Regions from separate parts of the Aquabacterium sp. A08 genome, predicted to be linked through region 1. Evidence: predicted binding sites of a transcription regulator. Region 1 holds the regulator's gene; each other region holds the start of a gene.
The links. Region 1 encodes sigma-54, which starts transcription at its own class of promoters, with help from an activator protein. Its sites were predicted from a motif close to TGGCANGNAANCTGCTTT; they were not measured.

Region 2: HA630_RS21655 (PQQ-dependent methanol/ethanol family dehydrogenase) is a predicted target of sigma-54. The motif match lies at 3,726-3,743, and genes of this name have one in related genera.
Region 3: HA630_RS13310 (CmpA/NrtA family ABC transporter substrate-binding protein) is a predicted target of sigma-54. The motif match lies at 5,352-5,369, and genes of this name have one in related genera.
Region 4: HA630_RS16250 (CmpA/NrtA family ABC transporter substrate-binding protein) is a predicted target of sigma-54. The motif match lies at 2,641-2,658, and genes of this name have one in related genera.

Annotation. Positions count from the first base shown of each region.
Region 1 covers NZ_JAAQQT010000692.1:42,808-50,563, reverse strand. Annotated here, with positions in the region: gene HA630_RS19825 (metal-dependent hydrolase) at 1-285, shown strand, start outside; gene HA630_RS19820 (DUF2237 family protein) at 282-650, shown strand; gene argS (arginine--tRNA ligase) at 668-2,341, shown strand; gene HA630_RS19810 (SPOR domain-containing protein) at 2,356-2,991, shown strand; gene HA630_RS19805 (thiol:disulfide interchange protein DsbA/DsbL) at 3,102-3,746, shown strand; gene lptA (lipopolysaccharide transport periplasmic protein LptA) at 3,874-4,512, shown strand; gene lptB (LPS export ABC transporter ATP-binding protein) at 4,509-5,270, shown strand; gene rpoN (RNA polymerase factor sigma-54) at 5,281-6,882, shown strand; gene HA630_RS19785 (class I SAM-dependent RNA methyltransferase) at 6,935-7,756, shown strand, end outside.
Region 2 covers NZ_JAAQQT010000705.1:15,863-23,618, reverse strand. Annotated here, with positions in the region: gene HA630_RS21675 (hypothetical protein) at 1-113, shown strand, start outside; gene HA630_RS21670 (hypothetical protein) at 127-651, shown strand; gene HA630_RS21665 (hypothetical protein) at 655-1,416, shown strand; gene HA630_RS21660 (c-type cytochrome) at 1,465-1,797, opposite strand; gene HA630_RS21655 (PQQ-dependent methanol/ethanol family dehydrogenase) at 1,911-3,602, opposite strand; gene HA630_RS21650 (quinoprotein relay system zinc metallohydrolase 1) at 3,863-4,957, opposite strand; gene HA630_RS21645 (quinoprotein dehydrogenase-associated SoxYZ-like carrier) at 4,954-5,799, opposite strand; gene HA630_RS21640 (ABC transporter permease) at 5,864-6,721, opposite strand; gene HA630_RS22525 (branched-chain amino acid ABC transporter substrate-binding protein) at 6,703-7,756, opposite strand, start outside.
Region 3 covers NZ_JAAQQT010000637.1:5,295-13,050, reverse strand. Annotated here, with positions in the region: gene pnp (polyribonucleotide nucleotidyltransferase) at 23-2,152, opposite strand; gene rpsO (30S ribosomal protein S15) at 2,374-2,640, opposite strand; gene tsaD (tRNA (adenosine(37)-N6)-threonylcarbamoyltransferase complex transferase subunit TsaD) at 2,790-3,836, opposite strand; gene HA630_RS13315 (nitrate regulatory protein) at 3,927-5,207, shown strand; gene HA630_RS13310 (CmpA/NrtA family ABC transporter substrate-binding protein) at 5,523-6,809, shown strand; gene ntrB (nitrate ABC transporter permease) at 6,823-7,737, shown strand; gene HA630_RS13300 (ABC transporter ATP-binding protein) at 7,734-7,756, shown strand, end outside.
Region 4 covers NZ_JAAQQT010000666.1:3,229-10,984, reverse strand. Annotated here, with positions in the region: gene HA630_RS16260 (ABC transporter ATP-binding protein) at 1-276, opposite strand, end outside; gene ntrB (nitrate ABC transporter permease) at 273-1,187, opposite strand; gene HA630_RS16250 (CmpA/NrtA family ABC transporter substrate-binding protein) at 1,201-2,487, opposite strand; gene HA630_RS16245 (nitrate regulatory protein) at 2,803-4,083, opposite strand; gene tsaD (tRNA (adenosine(37)-N6)-threonylcarbamoyltransferase complex transferase subunit TsaD) at 4,174-5,220, shown strand; gene rpsO (30S ribosomal protein S15) at 5,370-5,636, shown strand; gene pnp (polyribonucleotide nucleotidyltransferase) at 5,858-7,756, shown strand, end outside.

The DNA of each region.
Region 1 (7,756 bases):
CGGCTCTGGGTCACCGACCTGCGCATGGGCCAGGAACCGCACTACGTGTTCGACTTCGACCTGGGCCCGCCCGGCGCACAGCCACCGCCCGCGGCGCAACGCGCCGGCCTGCGCACCGACCTGAGCGCCGGCCTGCCCTGGCTCTGGGCGCGCCTGCAGGGGGAGCCGTTGCCGCCCCTGGGCGAGCACCTGGCCCAGCGCACCCGCCCCCGCCCCACCGGCACGGGACACCCCGCACCGGTGGACGCCACCTTACCGCTCCACCCCACTCCCCGCACGCCATGACCGCCCTCAACGTCCTCGGCACGCCGCTGCGCGCCTGCTCCTACGACCCGCTGACCGGCTACCTGCGCGACGGCTGCTGCCACACCCGCCCCGACGACACCGGCTCCCACGTCGTCTGCGCCCGGGTCACGGCCGAATTTCTGGCGTTTTCCAAGGCGCGCGGCAACGACCTCGTCACCCCCCGGCCGCAGTGGCGCTTCCCCGGCCTGAAGCCGGGCGACCGCTGGTGCCTGTGCGCGCTGCGCTGGCAGGAAGCGCTGGACGCCGGCTGCGCCCCGCCGGTGGTGCTGGAAAGCTGCCACGCGCGCGCCCTGGAGCACGTGGCGCTGGACGACCTGAAAGCCCACGCCTGGGTGAAGGCCTGAGCCTAAAATCCCACCCCATGCTCTCCGTCAAACACGAACTGCTCGCCGCCCTGGCCGCCGAGCTGGAAACCCTCTCGCCCGGCGCCGGCAGCAAGGCCGCGTTCGAAAACCCCAAGCAGGCCAGCCACGGCGACTTCGCCTGCACCGCCGCCATGCAGCTGGCCAAGCCGCTCAAGGCCAACCCGCGCCAGTTGGCCCAGCAGCTGGTGGACGCCCTGCAGGCCACCCCCGCCTTCCAGCGCTGGGTGGACGCGCTCGACATCGCCGGCCCTGGCTTCTTGAACATCAAACTCAAGCCCGCCGCCAAACAGCAAGTGGTGCGCGAGGTGCTGGCCGCGGGTGCCGCCTTTGGCCAGCAACCCAGCAACGGCCAACGCGTGCTGGTCGAGTTCGTGTCCGCCAACCCCACCGGCCCGCTGCACGTGGGCCACGGCCGCCAGGCCGCGCTGGGCGACGCCCTCTGCAACCTGTTCGAGACGCAGGGCTGGAACGTCCACCGCGAGTTCTATTACAACGACGCGGGTGTGCAGATCGAAACCCTGGCCAACTCCACCCAGCTGCGCGCCCAAGGCTTCAAGCCCGGCGACGCCGAATGGCCCGAGGCCGCCTACAACGGCGAGTACATCCAGGACATCGCCAACGACTTCCTCGCCAAAAAGACGGTGAAAGCCGACGACCGGGAATTCACCGCCAGCGGCGACGTGAACGACCTCGACGGCATCCGCCAGTTCGCCGTGGCCTACCTGCGCCACGAGCAAGACCTGGACCTGCAGGCCTTTCAGGTGAAGTTCGACCAGTACTACCTGGAGTCCAGCCTGTACACCAGCGGCCGCGTGGCGCAGGCGGTACAAAAGCTGATCGACGCCGGCAAGACCTACGAGCAGGACGGCGCGCTGTGGCTCAAGTCCACCGACTACGGCGACGACAAAGACCGCGTCATGCGCAAGAGCGACGGCGGCTACACCTACTTCGTGCCCGACGTGGCCTACCACATCACCAAGTGGGAACGCGGCTTCAGCAAGGTCATCAACATCCAGGGCACCGACCACCACGGCACCATTGCCCGCGTGCGCGCCGGCCTACAGGCCGCCGGCGTGGGCATTCCACAGGGCTACCCCGACTACGTGTTGCACACCATGGTGCGCGTGGTGCGCGGCGACGAGGAAGTGAAGATTTCCAAACGCGCGGGCAGCTACGTCACCCTGCGCGACCTGATCGAGTGGACCAGCGCCGACGCGGTGCGCTTCTTCCTGCTCAGCCGCAAGCCCGACACCGAATACACCTTCGACGTGGACCTGGCCATCCAGCAGAACAACGACAACCCGGTGTTCTACGTGCAGTACGCCCACGCGCGCATTTGCTCGGTGCTGGCCAGCTGGGGCGGCGACGTCGCCAGCCTGCAAGACGCCGACCTGTCGGCCCTGGAAGGCCCGCAGGCCCAGGCCCTGATGCTGCAACTGGCCAAGTACCCCGAGATGCTGAGCGCCGCCGCGGCCGACTTCGCCCCGCACGACGTGACCTTCTACCTGCGCGAACTGGCCGCCGCGTACCACAGCTACTACGACGCCGAACGCATCCTGGTGGAGGACGAGGCCGTCAAGCGCGCGCGCCTGGCCCTGGTCGCGGCCACCGCCCGGGTGCTGCACAATGGCCTGGCCGTGCTCGGCGTGAGCGCGCCACAGAAGATGTGAACCGAAAGCCCCCCATGACGCAAACCCCCCGCCCCCCCCGTGCCCTGCGCGGCGGCACCCTGCTGGGCTTCATCATCGGCCTGCTGGTGGGCCTGGGCGCCGCCCTGGCCGTGGCGGTGTACGTGACCAAGGTGCCGGTGCCGCTGGTGGACCGCGGCGTGCAGCGCAAACCCGGGCAGGACGCGATCGAGGCCGAGCGCAACAAGGACTGGAACCCCAACGCCGCGCTGTCGACCAAACCGGCCCCGCCCGCCGCCGTGACTCCCGCCGACGCCCAGGCTGCTGCCACGCCACCGGCGGCCGCCCCCGCGCCGGCGCCGTCCACACCCGCCGACCCGCTGGGCGCCCTGATCCAGGACCGCGCCGGCAGCCCCGGCCCGGTGGCGTCGGTCGAGGCGCCGCCGGCGGTGGACCCCTTCCATTACTTCGTGCAGGTGGGCGCCTTCCGCGGCCCCGACGAGGCCGAAGCCCAGCGCGCCCGCCTGGCCATGCTGGGCTTTGCCGCCCAGGTCAGCGAGCGCGAACAGGCCGGCCGCCCGGTGTTCCGCGTGCGCCTGGGCCCCTACCCCGCCAAGGCCGACGCCGAGGCCCAGCAGGAACGCCTCAAGGCCCAAGGCGTGGAGACCGCGCTGGTGCGCGTCCAGCGCTGAACCGGCTTGTGACCAGCTGTATCGCCCCGGAACTTTCCCGCGGCGACGGCGCCCCAACCCCAGAGCCGGGCCGAGACGGCCCCGCGACCGATCCACGGAGTGAAGCCACCATGCAAAGACGAGACTTTTCCCGCGCCGTGCTGGGCGCCACCGCCGCCGGCACCTTGGGCGCCTGGCTGCCCACCGCCGCCTGGGCCCAGGGCAGCGGCTTGCGCGAAGGCAGCGACTACCGCCGCCTGGCCCGCCCTGCCCCGGTGGACGCCCCGGCCGGCAAGGTCGAGGTGATCGAGTTCTTCGCTTACACCTGCGTCCACTGCTACAACTTCGAGCCCGCCTTCAAGGACTGGATGAAAACCGTGCCCGGCCACGTGGTGGCGCGGCGCTCTCCGGTGGGCTTCAACGCCTCCTTCGAGCCCCTGCAGCGGCTCTACTTCACCCTGGAGGCGCTGGGCCAGCTCGACGCCCTGCACGACCGCGTGTTCAAGGCCATCCACCAGGACCGGGTGCGGCTGAACAACGCCGACGCCATCATTGCCTGGGCCGCGGCGCAGGGGCTGAACCAGGCCCAGTTCACCCAGACCTTCAACTCCTTCGGGGTGGCGGGCAAGGTCAAGCGCGCGAACCAGCTGCAGGACGCCTACGAGGTCGAGGCCACGCCGTCGCTGGGCATCGCCGGGCGCTACTACGTGCCGGGCCAGGCCGCGCGCACCCTGACCGTGGCCAACGCGCTGATCCAGGAAGCGCGCAAGGGCTGAAGCGCGCCGGCCGCGCCACCGTGCGGCCGGCCCACCACCGCGACCCGCCGCGTGGCCCGGGCTTGTGCCCGCGGGCGCTGTGGCTACAATCGGCACACACCCTGCAAATGCAATTTTCGTGCCGATCATGACCACCACCCCACCACGCCACGCCCGGGCCCTGCGCGCCGCGCTGCTCGCCGCGGCCCTGGCGGGCGGGTTGTCCGCCCCGGCCCTGGCCGAGCGCGCCGACCGCCTCCAAGCCATGAACATCGAGGCCGACGCGCTGCGCTACGACGACGCACGCCAGACCAGCGTATTCACCGGCAACGTGGTCATCACCAAGGGCAGCATCGTCATCCGCGGCCAGCAGGTGGACGTGCTCCAGGACGCCCAGAACAACCAGTTCAGCACCGTGCTGGGACGCGAGGGCCAGCGCGCCTTCTTCCGCCAGAAGCGCGAGGGGCTGGAGGAGTTCATCGAGGGCGAAGCGCTGCGCATCGACTACGACAGCCAGGCCGACACGGTGAAGTTCATCGGCCAGGCGGTGCTGCGCCGCTACCGCGGCGCCACCCTGAGCGACCAGACCAGCGGCGGCACCATCGTCTACGACAACCGCACCGAGGTGTTCACGGTGGACGCCGGCGGCGCCAGCCGCTCGCCCGACAACCCCGGTGGCCGGGTGCGCGCCATGCTGACGCCCAACCCCGCCGCCGGCAACGCCGACGCGGCCGGCACACCGCCCCCCCGACTGCAACCCAGCCCGCGCCTGGAGTCCCGCCCGTGACCGGGGCCGCCGCCCCCGCCAGCCAGCTGCAGGTGCGCGGGCTGCAGAAAAGCTATGGCCGCCGTCCGGTGGTCAAAGACGTCTCGCTCACCGTGCACAGCGGCGAGGTGGTCGGCCTGCTCGGCCCCAACGGCGCCGGCAAAACCACCTCGTTCTACATGATCGTCGGCCTGGTGCGCGTCGACGCGGGCGACATTTCCCTCGACGGCCAGTCCATCCAGGGCCTGCCCATCCACCGCCGCGCGCGCATGGGCCTGGGCTACCTGCCGCAGGAGGCCTCCATCTTCCGCAAGCTGACGGTGGAGCAGAACGTGCGCGCCGTGCTGGAGCTGCAGACCGACGCCGCTGGCCGCCCGTTGCCCAAGGCCGAGATCGAGCAGCGCCTGACCGGCCTGCTGGAAGACCTGCACGTGCAGCACCTGCGCCACTCGCCGGCGCCGGCCCTGTCGGGCGGCGAACGGCGCCGGGTGGAAATCGCCCGGGCGCTGGCCACCAACCCGCGCTTCGTGCTGCTGGACGAACCCTTCGCCGGCATCGACCCGATCGCCGTCATCGAGATCCAGCGCATCATCGGCTTCCTAAAGTCGCGCGGCATCGGCGTGCTCATCACCGACCACAACGTGCGCGAAACGCTGGGCATCTGCGACCACGCCTTCATCATCAGCGACGGGCGGGTGCTGGCCCAGGGCACCCCGGCCGAGATCGTGGAGAACGCCGACGTGCGCCGGGTTTACCTCGGCGAGCACTTCCGCATGTGAGGCCGGGCGCATGAAGCAAGGCCTGTCCCTCCGCGTTTCGCAGCACCTGGCGCTGACGCCACAGCTGCAACAGTCGATCCGGCTGCTGCAGCTGAGCACGCTCGAAATGGCGCAGGAGGTCGAGCAGATGCTCGACGAGAACCCGTTCCTGGAGCGCGAACAGGAAGCCGCCGAGCGCGAGGACTTTGGCCTGGACCAGGCCGACGCGCCGGTGAGCCTGGGCGACCAGGTGAGCGAGTGGGCCACCGAGCCTGCCGCCCCCGCCCCGCGCGAACGCAGCGCCGACGCCCCCGGCGACGGCAACGACACCAGCCCAGCCGCGGAAGGCGGCGGCGAGGACAGCGCCCCGGTCGAACATAGCTGGGACGGCGACGGCACCGTGGAGCTGCGCGCCGACGACAGCGAATGGGGCGGCGACGCCCCGCCGCGCAACGGCGCGGCCGACGACGACACCGCCAGCGCCGCCGACCTGGCCAGCGAACACGTCAGCCTGGCCGCCCACCTGCACCAGCAGGCCCTGGCGCTGCGCCTGAACGACGACGAGCGCGCCGCGCTGTACTTCCTGATCGAGTCGCTCAACGACGACGGCTACCTGGCCGACCCCCTGCCCGAACTGGCCGAGGCCATCCTGGCGCAGGAAGAACAGGCCCGCGGCCGCGCCCTGTACGGCGACGAACGGCTGGCCCGCGCCGAAGAACTGCAACAGCTGCTGCACACCGTGCTGCACTGGCTGCAGCACATGGAGCCGGCCGGCGTGGGCGCGCGCCACCTGGCCGAATGCCTGACGCTGCAAATCCTGGAGCTGCGCAACAGCCCCGAGGCCCGCGCCGCCCTGGCCCTCTGCGAACAGCCGCTGGAGCTGATGGCCAAGCGCGACGTCAAGCGCCTGGCCACCCTGTGCGGCTGCACGGACGAGGTGGTCAAGGCCGCGCTCGCGCTGATCGCCCGGCTCGAACCCAAACCCGGCCGGCGTTTTGCCAACGTGGAGCGCAACGTGGTGGTGCCCGACGTCATCGTCACGCCCCAAGGCCGCGGCTTCAAGGTGCAGCTCAACCCCGAGGTGATGCCGCGCCTGCGCGTGCAGGACGTCTACGCCAACGCCATGCGCGGCCACAAGGGCGACAGCGCCCAGGGCATGCAGCAGCGGCTGCAGGAGGCGCGCTGGTTCATCAAGAACATCCAGCAGCGCTTCGACACCATCCTGCGCGTGGCCAGCGCCATCGTCGAACGCCAGCGCAGCTTCTTTTTGCACGGCGAACTGGCCATGCGCCCGCTGGTGCTGCGCGAGATCGCCGACGAACTCGGGCTGCACGAATCCACCATCAGCCGCGTGACCACCGCCAAGTACATGGCCACGCCCTTCGGCACCTTCGAGCTGAAGTACTTCTTCGGCTCGGCGCTGGGCACCGAAACCGGCGGCAACGCGTCGAGCACCGCGGTGCGCGCGCTGATCAAGCAGTTCGTGGCCGGCGAGGACGCCAAAAAGCCGCTGAGCGACAACCAGATTTCCGACATGCTCAAGGAACAAGGCATCGAGTGCGCGCGCCGCACCGTGGCCAAGTACCGCGAGTCGCTGCGCATCGCGCCGGCCAACCTGCGCAAGGCCCTGTGACCCCCGGGCGCGCCGCCCCGCCGACGCGCCCCCACCGACCCGAAAGTTCGCCATGAACGCCCTCACCCTGTTCCTGCCCTGCGCCGCCGGCGTGGAAACCTACCTGGCCGACGAGGTGCAACGCATCACCGGCGTGCCCGCGGGCGAGTTGCGCGTCGGCCGCGCCGGCGTGGAACTCGCCGGCAGCTGGCGCCAGGCGCAGCAGCTCAACCTGCACAGCCGCCTGGCCCAGCGCGTGCTGGTGCGCCTGGCGCGCCAGCCCTACCGCAGCGAACAAGACGTGTACGGCGCCGCCGCCGGCGTGGCCTGGGAAATCTGGTTCACCCCGCAGCGCACCCTCAAGGTCGAGATCACCGCCCAGCACAGCCCGCTGAAAAGCCTGAACTTCGCCGCGCTGCGCGTCAAAGACGCGATTTGCGACCGACTGCGCGACAAACGCGGCGAGCGCCCCAGCGTGGACACCGCCCGGCCCGACGTGCGCGTGTTCGCCCACCTGACGCACGAGGACGTGTCGGTGTACATCGACACCTCGGGCGAACCGCTGTTCAAGCGCGGCTGGCGCGAGGACAAGGGCGACGCGCCGCTGAAGGAAACCCTGGCCGCCGCCATGATCGCCGCCACCGGCTGGACCGGCTGGGACGAACAAGGCCGCCCGGTGCCGCTGTACGACCCCTGCTGCGGCAGCGGCACGGTGCTGATCGAGGCCGCGCAGGTGGCGCTCAACCTGGCGCCCGGCCGGCTGCGCCGCTTCGCCTTCGAGAAACTGCTGCCGCACCAGCCCCACGTCTGGCAGGCGCTCAAACAGGAAGCGCAAGCCGCCGAGCGGCCGCTGCCGCCCGGCACCGCGCCCTTCATCTTCGGCAGCGACGTCGCC
Region 2 (7,756 bases), on a different contig from region 1:
GCGCCAAAGGCCAGGAGCGCACGCTGGTACGCTTCACCCTGAACGAGGCCGGGGGCGTCGAAGGCCTGAGCACCGAACCCTACACCCTGGTCGACACCGTGGGCCTGAAATGACAAGGACGCACCGATGATCCCCGCCGTTTCCTCGCAACTGCTCATCCTGGGCGTGTTGTACGCCCTGTTGGCGTTTCTGTTGCTCGTGCTCTGTCTGGCCACGCGCTGGCCGGTCTGGGTCAAGCTGGCGGGCATTGCGCTGGTCAGCGGCTTCTATGTGCTGGCGCAGCAGACCTTCACCGGCGTGTCGGGCTGGCCCAGCGTGGACCGCTTGCCCCCCAAGTTCGTGTTCCTGTCCGCGGTGTTCGACGAGCCGGTGCCCGCCAGGGGCCACGACGGCGCCATCTTCCTGTGGGTGCACCCGGTGGAGGGCGGCAAGCTGGTCGAGATGCCGCGCGCCTACCGCTTGGCCTACCAGAAGGACCTGCGCGGTATTTTGGAGGACGGGCTGAAAAAGGCCCGCGACGGCAACGCGCAAATGGGCACCACCACGCCGCGGCGCGGCCCGTCCGGGTCCACCTGGCTGCGCCCGGCGGGCAACCAGGACCTGGAGATCCGCCTCAGCGACGTGCCCCGCGCCCAACTGCCGGAGAAGTGAGCCATGCGTACCTTCCACCCTGCAACGCCTGCCGTTCGCGGTTCTGGCCCCTTCGCCCCTGACAGGCGGGCGCCAGGGCGCGTCGCGGCGCTGCTGGCCGTTGGCGCCGGCCTGGGCCTGTCGGCGTGCGGGCCGACCCCGGGCGACGGCTGGTTCCCGCTGGACGCCGGCCACCACCAGACCTATCAGGTGCGTTACGAGGTGGACGGCGTGGTCCGCGACGAGGTCTGGACCCAGACCGTGCGCGGCACCGCCACCTGGGACGACGCCCCGGTGGCGGTGCGCCACCATTCGGCCGGGGTGGAGTTTTACCTGAAAGCCAGCGACGCCGGCGTGCAGCGCGTGGCGGTGCGCGCCGAGGTCGACGACCAGCCCCAGGCCGACGACCCGCCGCGCTGGGTGCTCAAGGCCCCCTACGCGGTGGGCACCGAATGGAGCAGCCCCACCGTGCCCTACCTGCTGGAGCGCCGCAACGAATACCCGCGCGAACTGCGCCACACCCACCGGCTGAACATGCAATGGCGCATCGCGGCGGTGGACGATGCGGTGGACACCCCGGCGGGGCGTTTCCAGCCCTGTCTGCGGGTGGAAGGGGTGGGGCAGCTCAACCTCTACACCGACCCGGTCAACGGGTTCAGCGATGTGCCCCTCACCGGGCGCGAGTGGTACTGCCGTGGGGTGGGGCTGGTGAAGTGGGAGCGGCGCGAGGTGGTGCCGGCCGGCTTCTTCATCGGGGGCGTGGTCAGCGCGGAACTGCTGCGCTGACCCACCGGGCACCGGCCTGCCCCAGGCCGGGTGCCATGGGGTCTGGGTTCAGTCCTTGAAGGTCAGCACCCAGCCGCCCAGCAGCTTCAGGTCGGCCGGGCTCAGGCTGCCGTGCGGCGGCATGGGCACACGGCCCCATTTGCCGCGCGAGCCGTTTTGCACCGACTGCGCCAGGGTGGCGGCGGCGTCGGCCTCGCCGGCGTACTTGTTGGCAATGGATTTGAACGAGGGCCCGACGATTTTTTCGTCCGGGGCGTGGCAGGAATAGCAGCCGCTGGCCTTGGCCAGTTCGGTGGCCTTGTTCAGGTCGAGGCTGGCGTGGGCAGGGGCGAGGGCGGCGCTCAAGGCCAGGGCCGCGGCGGCGGTCAACAAGGTGTTCATCGGGACAACTCGAAATTCGGAAACAAAAAAGGCACCGCAGACCAAACCACAGCAGTCTGCGGTGCCGTCAAGGTCCGTGCCGGACGTCGCACCCCGGCACGGAGACGTTCACATCACTTCATCAGCTTGAAGGTCCACACGGAGCCGCCTTGCTCCAGGAAGTTGACCTTCTTGGCGACCTCACCGCCCCACAGCGGCACCGCGCCACCCCAACCGGAGACGACGGTGATGTACTGCTCGCCGTCCTGTTTCCAGGTCACAGGCGGGGCCACCACGCCGGAGCCGGTCTGGAACTGCCACACGATCTTGCCGGTCTTGGCGTCGGCGGCCTTCAGGTAGCCTTCCGGGGTGCCCCAGAAGACCAGGTCGCCGCCGGTGGTCAGCACGCCGCCCCACAGCGGGGCTTCGTTCTTGACTTCCCATTCGATCTTGCCGGTCTTGGGGTTGACCGCGCGCAGCGAGCCGATGTAGTCGTCGTACAGCGGCTTGATGGTGAAGCCGGCGCCCAGGAAGGCCGCGCCCTTCTTGTAGGTGATGGGCTCGTTCCAGATCTCCATGCCCCACTCGTTGGTGGGCACGTAGAACAGGCCGGTCTTGGGGCTGTAGGCCATGGGCATCTGGTTCTTGCCGCCCAGGAAGCCCGGGGCCGAGAACACGGCCTTGCCCTTGGAGCCGTCGCCGCCGGCGGCGGTCGGGTCGCCCGGGCGGTTGTCCGGGTCGAAGTTGGGGCGGCCGGTCTTCAGGTCGATGCCGGTGGCCCAGGTCGTCTTGGTGACGAAGGGGAAGGCGTTGACCAGTTTGCCGGTGGCCGCGTCGTTGACGTAGAAGAAGCCGTTGCGGTCGGCCTTGCCGCCGACGCGCTTGCCGTCCATGTCAAAGGTCACGAACTCGTTGACCCCGTCGTAGTCCCAGCCGTCGTTGGGGGTGTTCTGGTAGTGCCACTTGATCTGGCCGGACTTCACGTCGATGGCGACGGTGGAGGCCGAGTACAGGTTGTCGCCCTTGCGCACGTGGCTGTTCCAGGGGCCCGGGTTGCCGGTGCCGAAGTAGGCCAGGCCGGTTTTCGGGTCGTAGGTGCCGCCCAGCCAGGTGGCCGCGCCGCCGGTTTTCCAGGTGTCGCCCGGCCAGGTGGCGTTGGTGGTGCCGGTGATGCCGTTTTCCTTGCCGTCCTTGTAGCCCATGTGGCCTTCGACCACCGGGCGGGTCCAGACCATCTTGCCGGTTTGCGGATCGCGCGCTTCCACGCGGCCGATCACGCCGAACTCGCCGCCGGACACGCCGGTCAGCAGCAGGCCTTCGGCGATCAGCGGGGCCGCGGTGTAGCTGTAGCCGGCGGCGTAGTCGTCGATTTTTTCGCGCCAGGCCACGCGGCCGGTCTTGCGGTTCAGGGCCACCAGCTGGGCGTCCAGGGTGCCGAAGATCACCAGGTCGCCGTGGATGGCGGCGCCGCGGTTGATCACGTCGCAGCAGGGCATGATGCCCTCGGGCAGGCGGTGCTCGTACTTCCACAGCTTCTTGCCGGTCTTGGTGTCGACCGCGTAGATGCGCGAGTAGGAGGCGGTGACGTACATCACCCCATCGTGGATGATGGGCTGCGACTGCTGGCCGCGCTGCTTTTCACCACCGAAGGACATGGACCACACCGGCACCAGGCGGTTGATGGTCTTGGCGTTGATGTCGGCCAGGGGCGAGAAGCGCTGACCCTGCGTGCCCAAACCCCAGCTCAACACGTTGTCGGTGGTGGTGGCGTCTTTGGCGATCATGTCGTTGGTGACCTGGGCGCCGACCTGGGCGGCCGCGGCCATCACCAGAATGCTCAAAAGTTTTCTTTTCACGTTCAGTCTCCTGCTGTCTGTGGATGGGCATGGATGTCGATTGACCGTTGGGCCGGGGCGCCCTCTGCGCCACTGCCACGTGTCGGGCACCATGGGGCAAATTGCGTGCCAAGCCCGGGCCTAGGGCTTACCCGGGGTTTTGGCGCGCCGCCGCGGCCCCGTCACCCCGGCGGTGGTGACAGTGTTGCAACGCCCCCCGCGCGGGTTGTCACAGGGTGTTCCACTTTGGATCAACGCCCTGTGACACCCGGGGCCGGCTGGCCGCGCAAGGCGGCCAGTTCGTGCTGGGGGTAGAGGTGGGTGACCGAGCGCACGTACTCCGCCGGCAACGCGGCCCAGCCGGCAAAACGCGGGGGAATCGGCAAGGCCAGCACCTCGCCCAGGTCCAGGCCGGCGCGGGCGCTGTCGCTCAGGGTGTGTGCCAGCCACTGCAGCCAGTCCCGGGTCTGTTCCAGGCCGCGCAGGTCGGTGTGCACCGGGCCGTGGCTGGGCACCATCACCCGCAGCGGCAGGGCGCTGGCGCGCTGGCGCAGGCGTTCCAGGCTGGCCTGCCAGTCGACCAGGCGGGCGTGTGGCGTGGTCGGCACCCGGTCGGCAAACACCAGCCCGCCGGCAAACACCACCCCGGTGCTGTGGTCGATCAGTACCAGGTCGTCGTCGGTGTGGCCGCTCAGGCGCAGCAGTTCCAGCCGGTGGCCGCCCCACTCGAACACGCCCGGCTGCAGCGCCTGCCGCGCCGGGGTGGACTCGGTGCCTTTCATCCAGTCGCCGCAGAGGCGGAACAGGTTGTCCTCGTAGGCCTGGCCTTCGGCCCGCATGCCGCGGATGCTGCCGGGCAGGGCTTCGGTCGGCACGTCGCCGTAGGCCTGGTTGCCAAAAAAATAGTCGGGGTGCAGGTTGAGGTTGAGCACCCGCACCACCGGCAGCGGCGTGACGCGGGCGATCGCCTGGCGCTGCTGTTCGCCGTACAGCCGCCCCGGCCCGGTGTTGACCACGATCACCCCGGCCGGCGTGGCGATGAAGCCGGTGTTGATGATGTTGCAGCCGTTGGCGCGGCCGAAGTCGGCGACCGCGCCTTCGATGACCCAGGTGTTGGGGGCGATGGCGCGCGGGCGCAGGCCGTGGTCGAGCCGGGTGGCGTCGGGCTGGGCCACAGTGGCCGTGGCCGCTGCGAGGGGCGGGGTGGGTGCCGGCGCCTGCGCCCAGGCCAGCCCGGCGGTGCAGGCCCAGGCCAGCCCGGCGGCCCAGCCGGTCGGGCGCCAGCCCGTGGCGCGGTGCGGCAGCGGTACTGTGCGGCCTGCGGGGCCGTGTGCGGTGGCCCTCATGCCGTCACCTCGTGGTGGATGCGGTTGCCGTTGTTGTCGCGCCCCTGCAGCACCAGCGTGCCGGGGGGCGTCTGTGCCAGCTCGAAGGTGATGAGCGGGTTTTCCGACACCGGTTCGTGCAGCTCCAGCCGCCACCAGACCTGGTCGGCGCTGTCGCGCAGCACCAGTTCCTCGATGTGGAAGGCTGGGATGCCGGCCACCAGGCCGGTGTCCATCGGGTGCATCACCCGCAGGCGCAGGCGGGTGCCCTGGCCGTCCAGGACATTGCGGAAAAAACGCGCCTGCACCTGGTTCAGGGTCTGGCTCCAGCTGCCGTCGGCGCGGGTGGCGCCGGGCACGGTGCAGCCGCCGCCGGCCGCGTTCACCCAGGTCTGGCCCACGTGCCACTGGCCGTCGCGGGTGCGCACCAGGGCGCGCAGGGGCGAACCCTGCTCCAGCCGGAAGCGAAAGGCCAGCACCGGCAGGGCCCGGTGCGGCTCGAAGGTCAGCACCTGCTGCACCGGGTTGCGGTCGGCCACCACCACGATGCGGTCGATGGCTGCGCCGCTGCGGGCCAGCGCGCGCGCGTCCAGCAGCACCGGCACGTTCATTGCGTCTTCGGCAAACGGCGGGCCCTTGATCTGCACCAGTGGGCTGAAGCGGGCCGGTTCGTCGCCCATGAACTTGCGTTTCACCACCGGCCACTGCATGGAGCCGAGCGGGTCGCCGCCGGTGTGGTCGGTCTGGGCCTGGGCCGGCGCGGTCCAGCCCAGGCCGCCGGCACCCACGGCGCCCAGGCGCCAGGCGGTGTCGCGCAGCCAGCGGCGGCGGTCGGGGCCGTGGGGGGGTGGGGTGGGGGGCATCGTCGTCTCCTGTGCTTATTTGTGTTTCAGATGCTTGAGGGGGCGGGGCCGGCCCGCCCCGGCTTCAGGGGGCGCCGCGCTGGCGGATCCAGCCGCGTTGCGGGTCGTAGCCGCGCAGGGCCAGTGCGAAACACACCAGCGTGCCGCCCAGCAGCACCGCCAGACCCGGCCCGTTCCATTGCCCTTCCAGGGCAAAGCGCATGGCCTCCACCGCGTGGGTGAAGGGGTTGTAGCGGGCCAGGGTGTGCAGCCACAGCGCGCCGGCCTCCTCCAGCTTCCACAGCGGGTACAGCGCCGGGCTGATGAAGAACATCGGGAAAATGACGAAGTTCATCGTGCCGGCGAAGTTTTCTAGCTGGCGCACGTACACCGACAGCATCAGACCGAGCGAGGCCAGCAGCACGGCGGCGCCCACCATCACCGGCAGCGCGGCCAGCAGGTGCAGCGGCGGGAAGGTGACGCCGAAGGCCCAGGCGATGCCCAGGAACACCACCATCTGCACCAGCGACAGCGTGGTGCCCGCCAGCAGCTTGAAGCCCAGCAGCCAGCCGCGCGCCAGTGGCGCCGTCAGCAGCAGCCGCATGATGCCCATTTCCCGGTCGTACACCAGCGACAGCGAGCTTTGCATGCCGTTGAACAGCGCGATCATGCCCAGCAGGCCGGGCACCATGTAGACCTTGTATTCGATGTAGGTCTCGTACGGCGGGATGATGGCCACGCCGAACACGTTGTGGAATCCAGCCGCGAACACCACGAACCACAGCAGCGGCCGCACCAGGGCCGAGGCCAGCCGCGCCGGCTGGCGCAGGAATTTGTGCAGCTCGCGGCCCACCACCGCGCGCAGGGCGCGCAGCAGGTGGACCGCCAGCGGCGGGGCCGGGGGCGCCGCGCCTGGCGTCGGGCTCAGGGACGGGCTTTGCACGCGGTTTCCTTCTGGTCCACGCCCAGGGTGTCCAGCACCTCGGTGGGGTGCAGCACGCCGTCCAGCGGCGCGGTGCCGACCACGCCGTCCACGTGGCTCAGGAACAGGGGCTGGCGCAACTGGCCGTCCCAGGCGCGGAACGACAGGCGCGGGCCCTTGGCGCCGTCCACGAACACCTGGCCGGCGCGCAGCTGGCGGGCCTGTTCGGCCAGGGGGGCTTTGGCGTGCTCGCTCAGCAGCGCGGCCACCGCCTTCACGGCCACCCAGGCGGCCCAGTCCTGGCCGGTCATGGGCCGCGCGGCGCTGCGCTGGAAGCGGCGGTTCACCTGCGGGCCGCCGTTGCGCTCCCATTGCGGGTGCCAGGCCAGCGGCACCAGGCCGTTGGCACCGACCACCGGGCGCGGCTGCTGGGTCGCGTAGGGCAGGGTGCGGGCGAATTCGCCGTCGGCGTCCATCACCGCCACCACGTCGTGGCCGCGGTCGTTGGTCAGCAGGCGCGGGTTGGCCAGGTCCCGCTCGCGCGGATCGCCCGAGAGCTTGAACGGTTTGGTCGCCGTCACCTTGACGCCGTAGCGCTTGGCCGCGCGCTGCCACGACTGGCCCATGGCCACGTCGTCCGGGTCCGGGCCCTGCAGCACCAGGGCGTTGCGCCAGTTGCGCGCGGCCAGGTACTGGGCCAGCGCGTCTTGCAGCATGTGCTGGCTGGGGTAGGTGTGGAACAGGGTGGCCCCACACTGCGCCCCGCGCAGACCGTCGGCACTGGCGCTGGCGTTGAACAGCAGGGCGGCCCCGCCGGCGGCCTTGGCCGCCTGCACGGTCTGGGCTTCGGGCAGGTCCAACACCCAGTAGGCCACCATGTCGGCCTTGAGCTGCTGCAGCACCCGGGGCAGGTCGTCGGCGTTGCGGGCGGTGGCCTCGCGCACCTTCAGCTGCAGGTCGGCGGCGCGCAGGCCCACCTCGGCGTCGCTGGCGCCCAACTGGGCGGCGGCCAGCAGCGTGCCGCCGGGGTGGCCGGGGTAGCGGCGCTCCAGCCGG
Region 3 (7,756 bases), on a different contig from region 1:
GCTCATGCCCGCCACCCCAGACTTACTGCTGCTGTTGCTGCTGTTGCACGCCGGCGTCGTCGCGGTCCAGCAGCGCCTTCATGGACAGCTTGACGCGGCCCTTTTCGTCGGTTTCCAGCACCTTGACCTTGACGATCTGGCCTTCCTTGAGGAAGTCGGTGACCTTCTCCACGCGCTGGTGCGCGATCTGGCTGATGTGCAGCAGACCGTCCTTGCCGGGCAGCAGGTTGATCAGGGCGCCGAAGTCCAGGATCTTGGTGACCGGGCCTTCGTAGACCTTGCCGATTTCGACTTCGGCGGTGATCTGCTCGATGCGGCGCTTGGCCTCGTCGGCCTTGGCGGCCTCGGTGGCGGCGATGGTGATGGTGCCGTCTTCCTCGATGTTGATCTGGCAGCCGGTCTCTTCGGTCAGCGCGCGGATGACGGCGCCGCCCTTGCCGATCACGTCACGGATCTTCTCGGGGTTGATCTTCATGGTGAACAGCTTGGGCGCGAAATTACTCACTTCGGTCTTGGCTTCGCCCATGGCGTCCTGCATCTTGCCCAGGATGTGCATGCGCGCTTCCTTGGCCTGGGCCAGCGCGACCTGCATGATTTCCTTGGTGATGCCCTGGATCTTGATGTCCATCTGCAGCGCGGTCACGCCGTTGGTGGTGCCGGCCACCTTGAAGTCCATGTCGCCCAGGTGGTCTTCGTCGCCTAGGATATCGGTCAGCACCGCAAAGCGGTTGCCGTCCTTGATCAGGCCCATGGCGATGCCGGCCACGTGGGCCTTCATGGGCACGCCGGCGTCCATCAGCGCCAGGCAGCCGCCGCAGACGGAGGCCATGGACGAGGAACCGTTCGATTCGGTGATTTCAGACACCACGCGCAGGGTGTAGGGGAATTCTTCCTTGCTCGGCAGCGCGGCGATGAGGGCGCGCTTGGCCAGGCGACCGTGGCCGATTTCGCGGCGCTTCGGCGAGCCCACACGACCGGTTTCGCCGGTGGCGAAGGGCGGCATGTTGTAGTGCAGCATGAAGCGGTCTTCGAAGTCGCCGCTCAGGGCGTCGATGCGCTGCGCGTCGCGGTCGGTGCCCAGCGTGGCCACGACCAGCGCCTGGGTTTCACCGCGGGTGAACAGCGCCGAGCCGTGGGTGCGCGGCAGCACGCCATTGCGGATTTCGATGGCGCGCACGGTGCGGGTGTCGCGGCCGTCGATGCGGGGCTCGCCGGCCAGGATCTGGCCGCGCACGATCTTGGCTTCGATTTCGAACAGCAGGCCTTCGATGGCCACGCTGTCAAAGGCCACGCCTTCGGCCTTCAGGGCGGCCATCACGTCGGCGTAGGCGGCACGGCAGGCCTGGGTGCGGGCCTGCTTGTTGCGGATCTGGTAGGCGGCCTCCAGCTTGGCCTTGGCCAGGCCGTCGATCTTGGCGATCAGGGCCTCGTCTTTGGCCGGGGCCTGCCAGTTCCACTCGGGCTTACCGGCGTCACGCACCAGTTCGTTGATGGCGGCGATGGCGATGTTGCCCTGCTCGTGGCCAAACACCACGGCGCCCAGCATGATCTCTTCGCTCAACTGCTGGGCCTCGGACTCCACCATGAGCACGGCGGCCTCGGTGCCGGCCACCACCAGGTCCATCTGGCTGTTCTTGCGCTCGGTCTGGCCCGGGTTCAGCACGTATTCGCCGTTGATGTAACCCACGCGAGCGGCGCCGATGGGGCCGTTGAACGGGATGCCCGACACCGACAGGGCGGCGCTGGTGGCGATCATGGCCGCGATGTCGGCGTCCACCTCGGGGTTCAGCGACAGGGTGTGGATGACCACCTGCACTTCGTTGAAGAAGCCCTCGGGGAAGAGCGGGCGGATCGGGCGGTCGATCAGGCGGCTGGTCAGGGTCTCGAATTCGGACGGGCGGCCTTCGCGCTTGAAGAAGCTGCCCGGGATCTTGCCGGCGGCGTAGGTCTTCTCGAGGTAATCGACGGTCAGCGGGAAGAAGTCCTGACCGGCCTTGGCTTCCTGCTTGGCCACCACGGTGGCCAGGACCACGGTGCCCTCGATGTCGAGCAGCACGGCGCCGCTGGCCTGGCGGGCGATTTCGCCGGTTTCCATGCGGACCGTGTGTTGGCCCCACTGGAAGGTTTTGGTGACTTTGTTGAACATGGTCATGGTGTGCTCCTGGGTGTTCGGGCGCAGACAACGGCGCCCAGGGTGGGGAGCGCCCTCTTCAGAACACGATGCCATTCCAGCGGGCCTGCGGACGGGCACAAGCCCGTTGGAATGACACAGCTTCGCTCTGAACGGCGGCAACTCCGGTGAAAAAAGCAAAAAACGCCTGGGGCGGCTGAGCTACCCAGGCGTTTGGCGGGTTCAGTGCTTCGGCAAACCGATTACTTGCGCAGGCCCAATTTCTGGATCAGCGCCAGGTAGCGGTCGGCGTCCTTGGACTTCAGGTAGTCCAGCAGCTTGCGGCGGCGGCTCACCATCTTCAGCAGACCGCGGCGACCGTGGTGGTCTTTGTGGTGGGTCTTGAAGTGGGGGGTCAGCTCGTTGATGCGGGCGGTCAGGATACCGACCTGCACCTCGGGGCTGCCGGTGTCGTTGGCGGCGCGGGCATTGGCGGCAATCACTTCGGCCTTGGCGGCTTGAGAAATCATGAGAATTTTCCTAATGTGGACATGCATCCCGTCGCAGGTGGCCCAACGGTGCCAGAGGCATCGGGGTTTGCCGCTACGGGCGTGAATTGCCTGCGATAAAACAAGCAACCATGGATTATAGCCGGAGACGAGAGCGCAGCCTAACGCCCTCAAACCACCGACAGCTCGGCCAGCGGCCAGCGCGGTTTCACGTCGAAGCTGTAGCAGCGCGCCTCGGCCGGCACCAGCCCCGCCTGGACCCGCATGCCGGCGGCCAGTGCGATCATGGCGCCGTTGTCGGTGCACAGGTGCAGTTCGGGGTAATGCACCCGCACGCCGCGGCGCTGGCAGGCCGCGTCCAGCTGCGCCCGCAGCAGGCGGTTGGCACCCACGCCGCCGGCCACCACCAGCCGGCGCAGGCCGGTCTGCTGCAGCGCTGCCAGCGACTTTTTCACCAGCACCTCGACGATGGCGGCCTGCGTGGCAGCCGCCAGGTCGGCGCGGCGGGTGTCCAGGTCGGCACCGAGTTTTTTGGCCTGGGTCAGCACCGCCGTTTTGAGGCCGGCGAAAGAAAAATCCAGGTCGCCGCTGTGCAACAGCGGGCGCGGCAGCTTGAAAGCGTCGGCCTGGCCCTGTTCGGCCAGTCGCGCCAGCGCCGGGCCACCCGGGTAACCCAGGCCCAGCAGCTTGGCGGATTTGTCAAAAGCCTCGCCGGCGGCGTCGTCGATGGTTTCGCCCAACAGCGCGTAGCGGCCCACGCCGTCCACGCGCATCAGCTGGGTGTGGCCGCCCGAAACGAGCAGGGCGACAAAGGGAAACTCGGGCGGGTCGGCACTGAGAAAGGGCGACAACAGGTGGCCTTCCAGGTGGTGCACTCCCAGGGTGGGCCGCCCCAACGCCGCGGCCATGGCGCAGGCCACCCCGGCCCCCACCAGCAGCGCGCCGGCCAGGCCGGGACCGCGGGTGTAGGCCACCAGCTCGACCTCGGCCAGCGCGCGCCCGGCCTGCGCCAGGGTGGCTTCGGTCAGCGGCAGCACGCGGCGGATGTGGTCGCGGCTGGCCAGCTCGGGCACCACGCCGCCGTAGGCCCGGTGCATCTCGATCTGGCTGTGCAGCGCGTGGCCCAGCAGGCGCGGCACCCCGCCCTGCCCGGCGGCGGCCTCGACCAGCGCCACCCCGGTTTCGTCGCACGACGATTCGATTCCCAATATCAACATGCCGCCAGTGTACGGCGGTGCACAATAGCGGGGTAAACCCTGAGCGGCACCCGGTGCCCGCAGGCCCACGAACGCCCACCCCTGGCCCCGATGAAAACCGGTTTGAGCTTCCTGATGGCCGCCAAGCAGTGCGAGATGGCGGACCTGCGGCAACTGCAGCAGACCAGCGCGCTGGTGCGGGTGACCTCGCGCATGATCCACGAACTGCAGCGCGAGCGGGGCCTGAGCAACCTGTTCCTGGGCTCGCGCGGCGAACGCTTTGGCGAGGCCCTGCGCGGCCAGACCGGCGCCAGCGACGCCACCGCAGTGGAGTTGCGCGCCGCCTTTGACGGCCTGGACACCGGCGCCGGCCGGCACGACAACGGCGCCCGGCTGTTCAGCCGCATCGCCTACGTGCTGCACGGCCTGGGCGCCCTGCCGGGCCTGCGCAGCGGCATCGCGGCCCTGCAGTGGACGCCTGCGCGCGCCACGGCGGCCTATGGGCAGCTGATCGCCGGGCTGCTGGCGGTGGTGTGCGAAGCGGCCGACACCGCCAGCGACCCCGCCATTTCACGCCTGCTGGTGGCGCTGTTCAATTTCATGCAGGGCAAGGAATTCGCCGGGCAAGAACGCGCCACCGGCGCGGCCATGTTCGCCAGCGGCGCCACCGAACACGATGCGCAGCAGCGGCTGCTGCACCTGATCGACTCGCAGGAACGCTGCCTGCAGGTGTTCAGCGACTTTGCTAGCCACGACACCCGCAGCCTGTGGCGCGAGTGCCAGCGCGCCTCGGCCCTGGTGGAGCTGGAACGGATGCGCCGCCTGCTGGGCACCGCCAGCGTGGGCGGGCCGCTGAACACCCAGCTGAGCCAGCCCTGGTTCGACTGCTGCAGCCAGCGCATGGACGAGATGCGGCTGGTGGAGAACCAGATGACGCAGGAGCTGCTGCAGCGCTGCGCCACACAACTGGCCGCCACCGACCAGGAACTGCAACACCTGCAGGAGCTGCAGGCCCGGCTGGACGGCCCGCAGGCCAGCGCCGGCACCGACCCGGCGGTGCTGGAGCAGTTTTTCCACGACGCCCGCCCCTCGGGCACCGCCCCGACCCAGCCGGTGGGTTCGCAGCTGGAGCGCTCGGTGCTGGACATGGTGCAGGCTCAGGCCCAGCGCCTGCAGTCCATGGCCGACGAGCTGGACACCGTGCGCGCCAGCCTGAACGAGCGCAAGGTGATCGAGCGCGCCAAAGGCCTGCTGATGGCCCACCGCCAGCTCAACGAAGAAGCCGCGCACAAGGCCATGCGCCAGATGGCGATGAGCCAGAACAAACGCCTGGTGGACGTGGCCGAGGCGGTGCTGGCCATGCGCGACGTGCTGGCGGCAAGCGGCCGCTGACACACCCACGCACCGACTCAGTGCCTCGGCGCACCGCGGCGCGCACGGCACGCACCGCCGCGGCCCATCGCGCCGGCGGAGGCGCCGGGGGCGTCGGTCTTTTCTGCCCTGGCAACCTCTGGAAATCGACCGCTGGCTTTCACCTGGCACGGCTTCTGCTAGAGGGTTGACAGCGATTTGAGCCAACGGCGGCACGAATCGACGTCTTCCCGGACACATGGACAACGGCGTCCATCGCCCACTGGTTGGCCCAGTGGTGCGGTGGACGCCGTTTTTCGTGGGCCCGGGCCTTGAAGTCCCGCTCCAGGAGTTGTCATGCCCCACACCCCCTCCACCGCCGCAACGGCCCTGCCCCCGACCGACCGCCCCGCCACCCCCAACCGCCGCGCCTGGCTCCAGCAGGGTGCGGCCCTGACCGGCGCGGCGCTGTTCTCCAGCCTGGGGCACCACGGCGTGTGGGCCGCCGGCTCCGACGCCCCGGAAAAGAAAGAGGTCAAGATCGGCTTCATCCCGCTGACCGACTGTGCCAGCGTGGTCATGGCCTCGGTGCTGGGCTTCGACCAGAAGTACGGCGTCAAGATCATCCCGACCAAAGAGGCCAGTTGGGCCGGCGTGCGCGACAAGCTGGTCAACGGCGAACTGGACTTGGCCCACGTGCTCTACGGCCTGATTTACGGTGTGCACCTGGGCACCGCCGGCCCCAAGAAGGACATGGCGGTGCTGATGAACCTGAACCACAACGGCCAGGCCATCACCCTGAGCAAGGCGCTGGCCGGCCAGGGCGCGGTGGACGGCCCCAGCCTGGCCAAGGTGATGGCGCAGAAACCGCGCGAATACACCTTCGCCGGCACCTTCCCCACCGGCACCCACGCCATGTGGATGCACTACTGGCTGGCGGCCGCGGGCATCAACCCGCTGTCGGGCGCCAAGCTGATCACCGTGCCACCGCCGCAAATGGTGGCCAACATGCGCATCGGCAACATGGACGGCTTCTGCGTGGGCGAGCCCTGGAACCACCGCGCGATCATGGACGGCATCGGCATCACCGCCAACACCACCCAGGACATCTGGAAAGACCACCCAGAAAAGGTGCTGGGCACCACCAGCGAATTCGTGAGCAAGTACCCCAACACCACCCGCGCGGTGATGATGGCGGTGCTGGAGGCCAGCCGCTGGATCGACGCCGGCCTGCAGAACAAGCTGAAGATGGCCGAAACGGTGGCGCAGAAGAGCTACATCAACACCAGCGTAGACGCGATCAACCAGCGCATCCTGGGCCGCTACCAGAACGGCCTGGGCAAGACCTGGGACGACCCGAACCACATGAAGTTTTTCAACGACGGGTTGGTGAACTTCCCCTTCCTGAGCGACGGCATGTGGTTCCTGACCCAGCACAAGCGCTGGGGTTTGCTCAAGAGCCACCCCGACTACCTGGGTATCGCCAAACAGGTGAACCGGGTGGACCTGTACAAGTCGGTGGCCGGCGCCATGGGCATCGGCGTGCCCAAGGACGTGCTGCGCAGCAGCAAGTTCATCGACGGTGTGACCTGGGACGGCAAGAACCCGGCCCAGTACGCCGACGGTTTCAAGATCAAGGCCTGAGGAGGGTTGCACCATGGTCAGCGCCGTGTTTCACGCCCCGCTGGAGTCGGCGCCGCCGGCGTCCAGCCCTTCTGCCCTTCACCCCCAAGCCGGCGCTGCGCCGGTGGTGGCGGCCGCCACGCCGCCCGCGCCGCGTGCCGGCTTCGACGCGTCGGCCCTGGCCTGGGCCGTGGTGCCCCCGGTGCTGGGCCTGGCCCTGCTGGTGGGCCTGTGGTACTTGGTGTCGGTGTCCACCGGCAGCAGCATCCCGACCCCGCTGGACACCTGGACGCAGGCCGTGGCGATTTTTTCCGACCCCTTCTACCGCAACGGCCCGAACGACCAGGGCGTGGGCTGGAACGTGCTGATGTCGCTGCAGCGCGTGGCCATGGGCTTCGGCCTGGCCGCGCTGGTGGGCATTCCGGCGGGCTTTGCCATCGGCCGCTTCGATTTTCTGAGCCGCATGTTCAACCCGCTCATCAGCCTGCTGCGCCCGGTCTCGCCGCTGGCCTGGCTGCCGATCGGCCTGCTGGTGTTCAAGGGCGCCAACCCCGCGGCGATCTGGACCATCTTCATCTGCTCCATCTGGCCGATGGTCATCAACACCGCGGTGGGCGTGCAGCGCGTGCCGCAGGACTACATGAACGTGGCCCGCGTGCTCAACCTGAGCGAGTGGAAGATCGTCACCAAGATCCTGTTCCCGGCGGTGCTGCCCTACATGCTGACCGGCGTGCGCCTGGCGGTGGGCACGGCCTGGCTGGTGATCGTGGCGGCCGAGATGCTGACCGGCGGCGTGGGCATCGGCTTCTGGGTCTGGGACGAGTGGAACAACCTGAACGTCACCAACATCATCGTGGCGATCTTCGTCATCGGCATCGTCGGCCTGCTGCTGGAACACGCCCTGATCCAACTGGCCACGGCCTTCACGTTCGAAGAGGTGAAATCATGAGCGACAGCAAGTACATCCG
Region 4 (7,756 bases), on a different contig from region 1:
CGGCAGCAGCGAATGGTTCTGGAACACCACCGCGCGCTCCGGGCCGGGGCCGGCGATCTCGCGCCCGGCGCACAGCAGCACCCCCTGGGTCGGGCTGGTCAGACCGGCGATCAGGTTGAGCAAGGTGGACTTGCCGCAGCCCGAGTGCCCGATCAGGGCCACGAACTCGCCTTTGGCGATCGTCAGGTCGATGTCGCGCAGCGCCGGGAACAGGCCCTTTTTCGTCTTGAAGGTCTGGGCCACGCCTTCGATGCGGATGTACTTGCTGTCGCTCATGATTTCACCTCTTCGAACGTGAAGGCCGTGGCCAGTTGGATCAGGGCGTGTTCCAGCAGCAGGCCGACGATGCCGATGACGAAGATCGCCACGATGATGTTGGTGACGTTCAGGTTGTTCCACTCGTCCCAGACCCAGAAGCCGATGCCCACGCCGCCGGTCAGCATCTCGGCCGCCACGATCACCAGCCAGGCCGTGCCCACCGCCAGGCGCACGCCGGTCAGCATGTAGGGCAGCACCGCCGGGAACAGGATCTTGGTGACGATCTTCCACTCGCTCAGGTTGAGCACGCGGGCCACGTTCATGTAGTCCTGCGGCACGCGCTGCACGCCCACCGCGGTGTTGATGACCATCGGCCAGATGGAGCAGATGAAGATGGTCCAGATCGCCGCGGGGTTGGCGCCCTTGAACACCAGCAGGCCGATCGGCAGCCAGGCCAGCGGCGAGACCGGGCGCAGCAGGCTGATGAGCGGGTTGAACATGCGGCTCAGAAAATCGAAGCGGCCGATGGCAAAGCCCGCCGGAATGCCCACCAGCGCGGCCAGGCCGAAGCCCATGGCCACGCGCTGCAGCGACATCAGCACGTTCCAGCCCACGCCCTGGTCGTTCGGGCCGTTGCGGTAGAAGGGGTCGGAAAAAATCGCCACGGCCTGCGTCCAGGTGTCCAGCGGGGTCGGGATGCTGCTGCCGGTGGACACCGACACCAAGTACCACAGGCCCACCAGCAGGGCCAGGCCCAGCACCGGGGGCACCACGGCCCAGGCCAGGGCCGACGCGTCGAAGCCGGCACGCGGCGCGGGCGGCGTGGCGGCCGCCACCACCGGCGCAGCGCCGGCTTGGGGGTGAAGGGCAGAAGGGCTGGACGCCGGCGGCGCCGACTCCAGCGGGGCGTGAAACACGGCGCTGACCATGGTGCAACCCTCCTCAGGCCTTGATCTTGAAACCGTCGGCGTACTGGGCCGGGTTCTTGCCGTCCCAGGTCACACCGTCGATGAACTTGCTGCTGCGCAGCACGTCCTTGGGCACGCCGATGCCCATGGCGCCGGCCACCGACTTGTACAGGTCCACCCGGTTCACCTGTTTGGCGATACCCAGGTAGTCGGGGTGGCTCTTGAGCAAACCCCAGCGCTTGTGCTGGGTCAGGAACCACATGCCGTCGCTCAGGAAGGGGAAGTTCACCAACCCGTCGTTGAAAAACTTCATGTGGTTCGGGTCGTCCCAGGTCTTGCCCAGGCCGTTCTGGTAGCGGCCCAGGATGCGCTGGTTGATCGCGTCTACGCTGGTGTTGATGTAGCTCTTCTGCGCCACCGTTTCGGCCATCTTCAGCTTGTTCTGCAGGCCGGCGTCGATCCAGCGGCTGGCCTCCAGCACCGCCATCATCACCGCGCGGGTGGTGTTGGGGTACTTGCTCACGAATTCGCTGGTGGTGCCCAGCACCTTTTCTGGGTGGTCTTTCCAGATGTCCTGGGTGGTGTTGGCGGTGATGCCGATGCCGTCCATGATCGCGCGGTGGTTCCAGGGCTCGCCCACGCAGAAGCCGTCCATGTTGCCGATGCGCATGTTGGCCACCATTTGCGGCGGTGGCACGGTGATCAGCTTGGCGCCCGACAGCGGGTTGATGCCCGCGGCCGCCAGCCAGTAGTGCATCCACATGGCGTGGGTGCCGGTGGGGAAGGTGCCGGCGAAGGTGTATTCGCGCGGTTTCTGCGCCATCACCTTGGCCAGGCTGGGGCCGTCCACCGCGCCCTGGCCGGCCAGCGCCTTGCTCAGGGTGATGGCCTGGCCGTTGTGGTTCAGGTTCATCAGCACCGCCATGTCCTTCTTGGGGCCGGCGGTGCCCAGGTGCACACCGTAAATCAGGCCGTAGAGCACGTGGGCCAAGTCCAGTTCGCCGTTGACCAGCTTGTCGCGCACGCCGGCCCAACTGGCCTCTTTGGTCGGGATGATCTTGACGCCGTACTTCTGGTCGAAGCCCAGCACCGAGGCCATGACCACGCTGGCACAGTCGGTCAGCGGGATGAAGCCGATCTTGACCTCTTTCTTTTCCGGGGCGTCGGAGCCGGCGGCCCACACGCCGTGGTGCCCCAGGCTGGAGAACAGCGCCGCGCCGGTCAGGGCCGCACCCTGCTGGAGCCAGGCGCGGCGGTTGGGGGTGGCGGGGCGGTCGGTCGGGGGCAGGGCCGTTGCGGCGGTGGAGGGGGTGTGGGGCATGACAACTCCTGGAGCGGGACTTCAAGGCCCGGGCCCACGAAAAACGGCGTCCACCGCACCACTGGGCCAACCAGTGGGCGATGGACGCCGTTGTCCATGTGTCCGGGAAGACGTCGATTCGTGCCGCCGTTGGCTCAAATCGCTGTCAACCCTCTAGCAGAAGCCGTGCCAGGTGAAAGCCAGCGGTCGATTTCCAGAGGTTGCCAGGGCAGAAAAGACCGACGCCCCCGGCGCCTCCGCCGGCGCGATGGGCCGCGGCGGTGCGTGCCGTGCGCGCCGCGGTGCGCCGAGGCACTGAGTCGGTGCGTGGGTGTGTCAGCGGCCGCTTGCCGCCAGCACGTCGCGCATGGCCAGCACCGCCTCGGCCACGTCCACCAGGCGTTTGTTCTGGCTCATCGCCATCTGGCGCATGGCCTTGTGCGCGGCTTCTTCGTTGAGCTGGCGGTGGGCCATCAGCAGGCCTTTGGCGCGCTCGATCACCTTGCGCTCGTTCAGGCTGGCGCGCACGGTGTCCAGCTCGTCGGCCATGGACTGCAGGCGCTGGGCCTGAGCCTGCACCATGTCCAGCACCGAGCGCTCCAGCTGCGAACCCACCGGCTGGGTCGGGGCGGTGCCCGAGGGGCGGGCGTCGTGGAAAAACTGCTCCAGCACCGCCGGGTCGGTGCCGGCGCTGGCCTGCGGGCCGTCCAGCCGGGCCTGCAGCTCCTGCAGGTGTTGCAGTTCCTGGTCGGTGGCGGCCAGTTGTGTGGCGCAGCGCTGCAGCAGCTCCTGCGTCATCTGGTTCTCCACCAGCCGCATCTCGTCCATGCGCTGGCTGCAGCAGTCGAACCAGGGCTGGCTCAGCTGGGTGTTCAGCGGCCCGCCCACGCTGGCGGTGCCCAGCAGGCGGCGCATCCGTTCCAGCTCCACCAGGGCCGAGGCGCGCTGGCACTCGCGCCACAGGCTGCGGGTGTCGTGGCTAGCAAAGTCGCTGAACACCTGCAGGCAGCGTTCCTGCGAGTCGATCAGGTGCAGCAGCCGCTGCTGCGCATCGTGTTCGGTGGCGCCGCTGGCGAACATGGCCGCGCCGGTGGCGCGTTCTTGCCCGGCGAATTCCTTGCCCTGCATGAAATTGAACAGCGCCACCAGCAGGCGTGAAATGGCGGGGTCGCTGGCGGTGTCGGCCGCTTCGCACACCACCGCCAGCAGCCCGGCGATCAGCTGCCCATAGGCCGCCGTGGCGCGCGCAGGCGTCCACTGCAGGGCCGCGATGCCGCTGCGCAGGCCCGGCAGGGCGCCCAGGCCGTGCAGCACGTAGGCGATGCGGCTGAACAGCCGGGCGCCGTTGTCGTGCCGGCCGGCGCCGGTGTCCAGGCCGTCAAAGGCGGCGCGCAACTCCACTGCGGTGGCGTCGCTGGCGCCGGTCTGGCCGCGCAGGGCCTCGCCAAAGCGTTCGCCGCGCGAGCCCAGGAACAGGTTGCTCAGGCCCCGCTCGCGCTGCAGTTCGTGGATCATGCGCGAGGTCACCCGCACCAGCGCGCTGGTCTGCTGCAGTTGCCGCAGGTCCGCCATCTCGCACTGCTTGGCGGCCATCAGGAAGCTCAAACCGGTTTTCATCGGGGCCAGGGGTGGGCGTTCGTGGGCCTGCGGGCACCGGGTGCCGCTCAGGGTTTACCCCGCTATTGTGCACCGCCGTACACTGGCGGCATGTTGATATTGGGAATCGAATCGTCGTGCGACGAAACCGGGGTGGCGCTGGTCGAGGCCGCCGCCGGGCAGGGCGGGGTGCCGCGCCTGCTGGGCCACGCGCTGCACAGCCAGATCGAGATGCACCGGGCCTACGGCGGCGTGGTGCCCGAGCTGGCCAGCCGCGACCACATCCGCCGCGTGCTGCCGCTGACCGAAGCCACCCTGGCGCAGGCCGGGCGCGCGCTGGCCGAGGTCGAGCTGGTGGCCTACACCCGCGGTCCCGGCCTGGCCGGCGCGCTGCTGGTGGGGGCCGGGGTGGCCTGCGCCATGGCCGCGGCGTTGGGGCGGCCCACCCTGGGAGTGCACCACCTGGAAGGCCACCTGTTGTCGCCCTTTCTCAGTGCCGACCCGCCCGAGTTTCCCTTTGTCGCCCTGCTCGTTTCGGGCGGCCACACCCAGCTGATGCGCGTGGACGGCGTGGGCCGCTACGCGCTGTTGGGCGAAACCATCGACGACGCCGCCGGCGAGGCTTTTGACAAATCCGCCAAGCTGCTGGGCCTGGGTTACCCGGGTGGCCCGGCGCTGGCGCGACTGGCCGAACAGGGCCAGGCCGACGCTTTCAAGCTGCCGCGCCCGCTGTTGCACAGCGGCGACCTGGATTTTTCTTTCGCCGGCCTCAAAACGGCGGTGCTGACCCAGGCCAAAAAACTCGGTGCCGACCTGGACACCCGCCGCGCCGACCTGGCGGCTGCCACGCAGGCCGCCATCGTCGAGGTGCTGGTGAAAAAGTCGCTGGCAGCGCTGCAGCAGACCGGCCTGCGCCGGCTGGTGGTGGCCGGCGGCGTGGGTGCCAACCGCCTGCTGCGGGCGCAGCTGGACGCGGCCTGCCAGCGCCGCGGCGTGCGGGTGCATTACCCCGAACTGCACCTGTGCACCGACAACGGCGCCATGATCGCACTGGCCGCCGGCATGCGGGTCCAGGCGGGGCTGGTGCCGGCCGAGGCGCGCTGCTACAGCTTCGACGTGAAACCGCGCTGGCCGCTGGCCGAGCTGTCGGTGGTTTGAGGGCGTTAGGCTGCGCTCTCGTCTCCGGCTATAATCCATGGTTGCTTGTTTTATCGCAGGCAATTCACGCCCGTAGCGGCAAACCCCGATGCCTCTGGCACCGTTGGGCCACCTGCGACGGGATGCATGTCCACATTAGGAAAATTCTCATGATTTCTCAAGCCGCCAAGGCCGAAGTGATTGCCGCCAATGCCCGCGCCGCCAACGACACCGGCAGCCCCGAGGTGCAGGTCGGTATCCTGACCGCCCGCATCAACGAGCTGACCCCCCACTTCAAGACCCACCACAAAGACCACCACGGTCGCCGCGGTCTGCTGAAGATGGTGAGCCGCCGCCGCAAGCTGCTGGACTACCTGAAGTCCAAGGACGCCGACCGCTACCTGGCGCTGATCCAGAAATTGGGCCTGCGCAAGTAATCGGTTTGCCGAAGCACTGAACCCGCCAAACGCCTGGGTAGCTCAGCCGCCCCAGGCGTTTTTTGCTTTTTTCACCGGAGTTGCCGCCGTTCAGAGCGAAGCTGTGTCATTCCAACGGGCTTGTGCCCGTCCGCAGGCCCGCTGGAATGGCATCGTGTTCTGAAGAGGGCGCTCCCCACCCTGGGCGCCGTTGTCTGCGCCCGAACACCCAGGAGCACACCATGACCATGTTCAACAAAGTCACCAAAACCTTCCAGTGGGGCCAACACACGGTCCGCATGGAAACCGGCGAAATCGCCCGCCAGGCCAGCGGCGCCGTGCTGCTCGACATCGAGGGCACCGTGGTCCTGGCCACCGTGGTGGCCAAGCAGGAAGCCAAGGCCGGTCAGGACTTCTTCCCGCTGACCGTCGATTACCTCGAGAAGACCTACGCCGCCGGCAAGATCCCGGGCAGCTTCTTCAAGCGCGAAGGCCGCCCGTCCGAATTCGAGACCCTGACCAGCCGCCTGATCGACCGCCCGATCCGCCCGCTCTTCCCCGAGGGCTTCTTCAACGAAGTGCAGGTGGTCATCCACACCCTGTCGCTGAACCCCGAGGTGGACGCCGACATCGCGGCCATGATCGCCACCAGCGCCGCCCTGTCGGTGTCGGGCATCCCGTTCAACGGCCCCATCGGCGCCGCTCGCGTGGGTTACATCAACGGCGAATACGTGCTGAACCCGGGCCAGACCGAGCGCAAGAACAGCCAGATGGACCTGGTGGTGGCCGGCACCGAGGCCGCCGTGCTCATGGTGGAGTCCGAGGCCCAGCAGTTGAGCGAAGAGATCATGCTGGGCGCCGTGGTGTTTGGCCACGAGCAGGGCAACATCGCCATCGCCGCCATCAACGAACTGGTGCGTGACGCCGGTAAGCCCGAGTGGAACTGGCAGGCCCCGGCCAAAGACGAGGCCCTGATCGCCAAGATCGACGGCCTGGCCAAGGCCAAGCTGGAGGCCGCCTACCAGATCCGCAACAAGCAGGCCCGCACCCAGGCCTGCCGTGCCGCCTACGCCGACGTGATGGCCGCCCTGAAGGCCGAAGGCGTGGCCTTTGACAGCGTGGCCATCGAAGGCCTGCTGTTCGAAATCGAAGCCAAGATCGTGCGCGGCCAGATCCTGGCCGGCGAGCCCCGCATCGACGGCCGCGACACCCGCACCGTGCGCGCCATCGAAATCCGCAATGGCGTGCTGCCGCGCACCCACGGCTCGGCGCTGTTCACCCGCGGTGAAACCCAGGCGCTGGTCGTGGCCACGCTGGGCACCGACCGCGACGCGCAGCGCATCGACGCCCTGAGCGGCGACTTCGAAGACCGCTTCATGCTGCACTACAACATGCCGCCCTTCGCCACCGGCGAAACCGGTCGTGTGGGCTCGCCGAAGCGCCGCGAAATCGGCCACGGTCGCCTGGCCAAGCGCGCCCTCATCGCCGCGCTGCCGAGCAAGGAAGAATTCCCCTACACCCTGCGCGTGGTGTCTGAAATCACCGAATCGAACGGTTCCTCGTCCATGGCCTCCGTCTGCGGCGGCTGCCTGGCGCTGATGGACGCCGGCGTGCCCATGAAGGCCCACGTGGCCGGCATCGCCATGGGCCTGATCAAGGACGGCAACCGCTTTGCGGTGCTGACCGATATCCTAGGCGACGAAGACCACCTGGGCGACATGGACTTCAAGGTGGCCGGCACCACCAACGGCGTGACCGCGCTGCAGATGGACATCAAGATCCAGGGCATCACCAAGGAAATCATGCAGGTCGCGCTGGCCCAGGCCAAGGAAGCGCGCATGCACATCCTGGGCAAGATGCAGGACGCCATGGGCGAAGCCAAGACCGAAGTGAGTAATTTCGCGCCCAAGCTGTTCACCATGAAGATCAACCCCGAGAAGATCCGTGACGTGATCGGCAAGGGCGGCGCCGTCATCCGCGCGCTGACCGAAGAGACCGGCTGCCAGATCAACATCGAGGAAGACGGCACCATCACCATCGCCGCCACCGAGGCCGCCAAGGCCGACGAGGCCAAGCGCCGCATCGAGCAGATCACCGCCGAAGTCGAAATCGGCAAGGTCTACGAAGGCCCGGTCACCAAG